DNA from 2 places in the Pseudoalteromonas sp. Ld20 genome. Region 2 is predicted to be linked to the other one. Evidence: riboswitches for the same ligand, from Rfam matches in the RefSeq annotation. Region 2 holds a riboswitch; the other holds the start of a gene.
What was found. A riboswitch is a leader RNA that binds a small molecule or an ion and turns the genes downstream of it on or off. The one in region 2 is predicted to bind lysine.
Positions count from the first base shown of each region.

Region 1: linked by a shared signal. The riboswitch ahead of lysC (lysine-sensitive aspartokinase 3) and the one ahead of dapA (4-hydroxy-tetrahydrodipicolinate synthase) in region 2 are both predicted to bind lysine.

Region 1 is NZ_JBISHB010000041.1:45,822-49,241, reverse strand. It holds gene nhaD (sodium:proton antiporter NhaD) at 1-1,153, shown strand, start outside; lysine riboswitch at 1,269-1,441, shown strand; gene lysC (lysine-sensitive aspartokinase 3) at 1,519-2,922, shown strand; gene ACJJVX_RS15870 (4'-phosphopantetheinyl transferase family protein) at 2,899-3,420, opposite strand, start outside.
Region 2 is NZ_JBISHB010000030.1:40,529-43,948, forward strand. It holds gene ACJJVX_RS05875 (2,3,4,5-tetrahydropyridine-2,6-dicarboxylate N-succinyltransferase) at 1-585, opposite strand, end outside; gene dapA (4-hydroxy-tetrahydrodipicolinate synthase) at 601-1,485, opposite strand; lysine riboswitch at 1,623-1,816, opposite strand; gene ACJJVX_RS05885 (DNA-3-methyladenine glycosylase I) at 1,997-2,698, shown strand; gene ACJJVX_RS05890 (protein adenylyltransferase SelO) at 2,707-3,420, shown strand, end outside.

The DNA.
Region 1 (3,420 bases), on a different contig from region 2:
TTTCTTTGGTACTTTATGCTGGATTATCTTATTTATCTCGCCTTTAAACGGGCAAACCCCCGAAAGTGTACAACACCAACTTGACCACAATATTTTAGAGATTGCCACATTATGGTTGTTTTTAATGGCTGCAATGACCTTTGTTGCCTATTTAAACTCTAAAGGTTTTATCCAAAATATTGTGCACAAGATCATGCCAAGCTCGATTAGCGAGCGAAAGTTAATGTTCTTGATTGGTGGCTTTTCATTTTTATTCTCGTCGATTTCAGACAACATTACCGCGACGCTAATTTCATTGGCCGTTGTTATGTCGTTAAAACTGGACCCGAAAAAACTGATTAAGTACGCAACGTTAATCATCTTCAGTGTTAACTCTGGTGGTGTGTCGTTAATTACTGGTGACGTAACAACCTTGATGATTTTCCTTGATGGTAAAGTCAGTATTGGAAATTTACTACTGTTAATTGCCCCTGCATTATTTAGTGTTGCTTTATTGGCCGTTATGCTGTCATTTGGGTTAAACGGTGCGGTGCAGTTTACTAAGCAAGAAGATCGCCGAATTGAAAAAACGGATATAACCATTGCCGTTATTTTCTTATCGACGATTATTGCAACGCTGACACTTAGTGTGATGTATCACGTACCTCCATTGTTAACGTTCTTGTTTGGTTTATCGTTAATGTTTTTGACGGCGCAATTTTTAATGCGCAAAAAAGACGTCAACAAAAAAATCATCGACTACATTCGTGAAATTGAATACGACACGCTGCTGTTTTTTGTGGGTGTACTACTGCTTGTTGGTGCGCTAAAAGAAGTGGGTATGCTAAGCAAGTTTACGAATTTGTATGAGTTAATGGCACCAGAGTATGCAAACTACTTAATGGGTATACTCTCTGCTGCGGTAGATAACGTCCCGCTGACTGCTGCGCTGCTTAAAGCTGAAATAGTCATGAGTCCGCAACAATGGTTGTCGTTCACGTATGCAACTGGTGTAGGCGGCTCAATGCTTATTATTGGCTCTGCGGCAGGTATTATTGCGATGAGTAAAGTAAAAGCACTCACATTTTTAAGTTATTTACGTATGTCGTTGTATTTATTAATAGCGTATACAATCGGTTATATGGGCTCATATCTAGCAGGTAGTTTTATTTAATGACCTTTATTAATTAAAACAACTTGACAGCTAGACGTCTAAACGATAACTTTCAAAGCCCACTTTATGTGGGCTTTGTTATTTTAATTGGCAATTATAAAATGCAATTAATCTAACATTCAGAAGAGGTGCGGTATTTAGGTACTTAATGTGAGGCGACGACTGCCAACGACCATTAAGGAGGGAAATATTCGCCGAGGAAAACAACTGCACGTCACAGTGGTTTTTCGGTTTATGGGGCTGAATCCTCAAAACTGTCACCAAATTAGGTGGAGAGCTTCTGGCAGTGGACTTTTCTTATCGAGCACCCCCTTGCCAAGTTCTTCTTGTATTACCGTGGTTTGAATGCCACAAAAGGAGACGACATGAATACCCAATTAGCTGCTAATAACGCGCAACAGTCAGCACAAAACCAAAAAACAGATCACGTAGTAGCAAAATTTGGCGGCACCAGTGTGGCCAACTTTGACGCTATGAGTCGTTGCAGTGAAATTATTGTAGCCGATAACAATGTACGCGTAGTGGCTGTAAGTGCCAGTGCAGGTGTCACTAATCACCTTGTTGCATTGTGTAAAAAAGATATCTCAATGGATGAACGCGCAGAAAACATCACCGGCGTGTTAGCCATTCAAGAGGCTATTTTAAATGAGCTATCGCTTGATGCGGACTTAGCCCATGGCTTTGACGAAACTATTAAAGCGTTTCAAGCTTTAGCCAGTGAAGGCGTTAAATCAAAACAACAACAAGATGAACTCCTGAGTTTTGGTGAGCGCTTATCGTCGTATTTATTTACTCAGGTGCTGCGTTTGAATGGTTTAAACGCAATTCGTTTTGATGTGCGCCAAGTATTAAAAACAGACAGCCAGTTTTCAAAGGCTACACCAGATGTAGCGGCCACCGCTGCGGCTGCGAAAGAGCATTTGATCCCGCTATTAGCTGAGCACGTTATTGTCACACAAGGTTTTATAGGCAGTGATGCGCATGGCCAAACGACCACTCTTGGTCGTGGCGGTTCAGATTACAGCGCAGCATTATTAGCCGAGGCAATTAACGCCAAAAGCGTGCATATTTGGACAGACGTAGTGGGCATATTTAGTACTGATCCACGTTTATGTGCCAAAGCAACACCGATTGCGCGCTTAAGCTTTGATGAAGCAGCAGAAATGGCCACTTTTGGCGCTAAAGTGCTACACCCTGCGACTATTTTACCAGCAAGCCGTAGTCACATTAACGTCTTTGTAGGTTCGAGCCGTGAACCAGAGCGTGGTGGTACGTGGATTGAACGTGAAAAATCACAATTGCCAGGTATTCGTGCAGTTACACAGCGTAAAAACCAGTTATTGCTTACGCTTAAGAGCCCTGAAATGCTATTAGCCAGCGGCTTTTTAGCGCGCGTGTTTACGATTTTAAGCGAGTTTAATATCTCGGTTGATTTAGTTACCACGTCAGAAATAAGCGTGGCTATTACATTGGATAACGCGCCAAATGCATCGCGTCCTGAGCTTGATCAAGACTGTTTAGATAAATTAGCAGAGTTTTGCCATGTCTCGGTAGAGAACAATTTAACGCTAGTGGCGCTGATTGGCTCACAAATTCAATTACGTCAGCACGAAATGAATTTAATGAACGTATTAAGTGATTTTAATATTCGCTTAATCTGCCATGGTGCTAGTAAGCACAACTTATGCTTTTTGGTCGAACAAGCTGAATCGGATCGCGTTGTACAAGCTATTCATAGCCGCTTATTAGAAGTTCAAAACGCCGCGTAATTGGTCGATAGTATTTACCACAGAGCACTGCCAGTCAGTGCTCTGATTACTCACTACACTCACATCAAACTCATTATATTGGCAGCTTACAGCGCGCAAATGAGCCTGCGTTAATTGATCAAACACATTGGGACTCAGTAATTTAGCAATCGGCTGGCAAGTGGCTTTAGCGAGTGCTTCTTTTAAGGTCCATATTCTAAAAAATCGCTCAGCGCCTTGTTGTTGATTTTGCGTTATTAAATTTACTTCATCAGGGTGGTAAAAATGCTTTGCGAGCTTTTCAAATGGGCGCTTTGTGCTTATTTTTTCAATATCAAAACCAAACTCAATTCGCTCAATATTCAGCGCGGCACCGACAAAACAGTTTGAGTGCGACAGGCAACTGCTAAACACGGTGTTACTGCCCGTTATATGTATGAGTAATTTACTGCTAGGCTCGTCAAATTCAGAGCTAATATGATGAGCTGGTAACTTGGCAAACTCTGGGGAGCTTTGCTT
Region 2 (3,420 bases):
TTCGCCTTTATCAAGCTGACGCTCATTTACGCAGTCATATACAGGGATAGTGGCTGATAAACGTACGCCAGGGGCAAGTACTGCGCCTTTTTTAACGACTACGCCTTCAACAATCACACAACCTGCGCCAATAAATGCGTCGTCTTCAACGACTACAGGGCTTGCGCCAATTGGCTCAAGTACGCCGCCTAATTGTACTGCAGCGCTTAAATGTACATTTTTACCTACTTGCGCGCACGAACCAACCAAGGCGTGGCTATCAACCATAGTGCCTTCGTCAATAAATGCACCAATGTTTACATACGCTGGTGGCATGATAATCGTGCCTTTAGCAACATGTGCACCGCGGCGAACACTTGAGCCACCTGGTACCATACGCACACCATTTTCAGCAGTGAATTCTTGTGGTGCTAGGTTATGTTTATCTACAAAACCACCAGCGAATTCAGTATTAGTGCCGTTTTTAAACGCTTCTAAAATACCTTTTTTTACTTCAACGTTTGCATGCCATTGGCCGTTATCGTCTTGTGTTGCTGCGCGTACTGCGCCCGATTCTAAATTATTTAATAGTTCTAACCAGCTCATTATAAAAACCTGTATTTAATGCCAAGATAAAATGGTGTTATTTGCATTACTGATACAATCAGTTTGCGTTAACTCAAGGTGCGTTAAAGGTGGGCGCAAATACGGGCTAGTAATACGCCCTTGTAAATGCATCAATACTTTAACGGGAATAGGATTTGCCACGGCGAACAAGCTTTGAATCGCTTGTGACCAATCGGCAAATAAATTGGGGTGTTGGCCGCTAAGGCTACGTTTTACAAATTCATGGGTTTGTGTCGGCCACGCATTGGCTGCAACAGACACTAAACCTTTTGCACCCGCTTGGGCAAAGTAAGGCATAAGTGCGTCATCACCACTAAAAATAGCTAACTGTGGTGCGGCATTTCTAAAACCTTCAAACTTGGCGATGTCGCCACTGGCTTCTTTTAGCGCCCATAAATTTTTATGATTTTTTAAATTGCTAATTACGGCAGGTGGAATATCAACAGCGCTGCGCCCTGGGACGTTATAAAGCATGCATGGATGAACACTGGCATCGAGTAGGTTTTCAAACCAGTGGGTTTGACCAATCACGCCTGGCTTTGCGTAAAGAGGAGAGCCAAGTAAGTAGCCGTGAATAGGCAGTTTATTGCAGTATTCAACCCAAGCAATTTGTTGTTTGAGGTTCATACCGCCAACAGCAACCATAAGCGGTACGGTCGGATTTAATTGGCATACATGTTCAACAATGGCTTGTTGCTCTTTAAGCGTTAAGGCAAGGCCTTCGCCTGTGCTGCCAAGCAGTAAAATGCCGTTATTTGCTGCTTGCTGTTGCGCAACTAATTGATCAAGAATCGCATAGTCGACTTCGCCAGCGTCAGTAAAAGGCGTTACAAGTGCTGTCCATAAAGGATAGTTGTTTAAATCAAAATTGTTTTTCATCTACAACGAACTTATAGAGTGTTCGATGAGTATGCTGTGGGGTACGTGAAAGTGCGCCGCATCGTAGTCATTCGAACTAATATAATCCGAAGAGCGAATGGGCTTAATATAATAGGGCGCAATGGCCTTATCATGCTAAGACCAGAAGCTCTCCACCAAAAAATTTAACAGCAGCGCTGTTATTGGTGACAGTCGCTGGGATTCAACCCAGTCGCCCGAAGTAACCCTTCACAAAAAATGTTACTTCTCGGCGTTAATTCCCCTCACGTATGATCATTGGAGTGTGTGCTCCTCACATACGTTACCTGAATAACGCACCTCTTCTAGCCCACAGTGTAAGTTTCATTAAATAAAAAACTTACACCTTAAATAGGGGTAATGGCAGTGATTAAAGCATTTTAGCCGTCTAGGTGTCAAGTTGGCTTTTGAACGATCGCTTCGAGAGGGTGGTTACGTATTAATGTTTTTTTTCGTACACTAGCAAACAAAGTCGGTTTAAGGGTATTCAGTAATGGAAAAATTTCAGGAAATTTATCAGCGAGCAGCGCAGCGTAAAGGCAGTGAAGCGATGCTTGAGCAATTGCTTTACGCGCCGCTTTCTAATAAGCAACTAAAATGCTTGCCTGATGATGCATGGCTTGAAGAGTTTACCCGTAAGGTATTTCAAAGCGGCTTTTATTGGTCGGTTATTAATAGTAAATGGACAGGCTTTAGAGAGGTTTTTTGGGACTTTAATGTAGAAAAATTACTGATGATGCCACCTGATATGCTAGAGCAAAAAGCAACTGACGAACGTATTATTCGCAACTTTAAAAAAGTACAAACTATTCCAGAAAATGCATATATGATTCACGACGTTGCTCAGCAGCATGGCAGTTTTAGTCAGTTTGTGGCTGATTGGCCAAGTGACGATATAATTGGTTTGTGGGCGTATTTTAAAAAGCACGGTGCACGTTTAGGGGGTAACACAGGCCCGTACACACTGCGCGCATTAGGCAAAGATACCTTTTTGTTGTCGCGTGATGTTGAGGCTTATCTTCGTGGGCATAAAATTATTGATGGTGGTTTGCAAACTAAAAAATCACTAAATAGCGCACAGCACTTTTTTAATGAATTACAGCAGCAAAGTGGCTTAAGCCTCCAAGTGCTGAGTTTATTAGTGGCATACAGCGTGGGTGATAACCGCGTTGGCATACAAACAACCGAAGCCTAAGGAATCCAATGAAACTTGTTAGTCGCTATACTCACATTGCAGAAGATTTTGCAGTCCCTGATTTACCTAGCCCTGTTGTTGCACCAACTTTATTACTTTGGAATGAGGCGGTAGCTAAACAGCTCGATATTCAAGTGAGTCCGTCAGAGCGCGCATCCATCTTTAGCGGAAATACCAGTAACAGCACTGTTGCGGCCGTTGCGTTGGGGTATTCAGGGCATCAATTTGGGCATTTTTCACCACGCTTAGGAGACGGCCGCGCGCATTTATTGGGTGCCGTATCTGATCAACATCAACAGCTGTGGGATATTCAGTTAAAAGGGTCCGGTGCTACGCCATTCTCTCGTGGTGGTGATGGGCGCTGTGCTATTGGCCCTGCGATACGTGAATACATTATGAGTGAAGCAATGCATGGCTTAAGTGTTCCGACTACACGCTGTTTAGCCGTGGTTGCCAGTGGAGAAACGGTTTATAGGCAACCACCACAGCAAGGTGCGATAGTAACGCGTGTTGCAAGTAGCCATATTAGAGTGGGGTCTTTTCAGTATTTAGCAACTCAAGGGGACGTGTCAGCGTTACAGGCATTAGCTGATAGTGCAATTGCGCGCCATTACCCTGAAATTCAATCCACAGGGTCAGATCGTTACTTAGCATTTTTAAAAGCTGTTATTGAAAAGCAAATCACTTTGGTCGTAAGTTGGATGCGGGTTGGTTTTATTCAT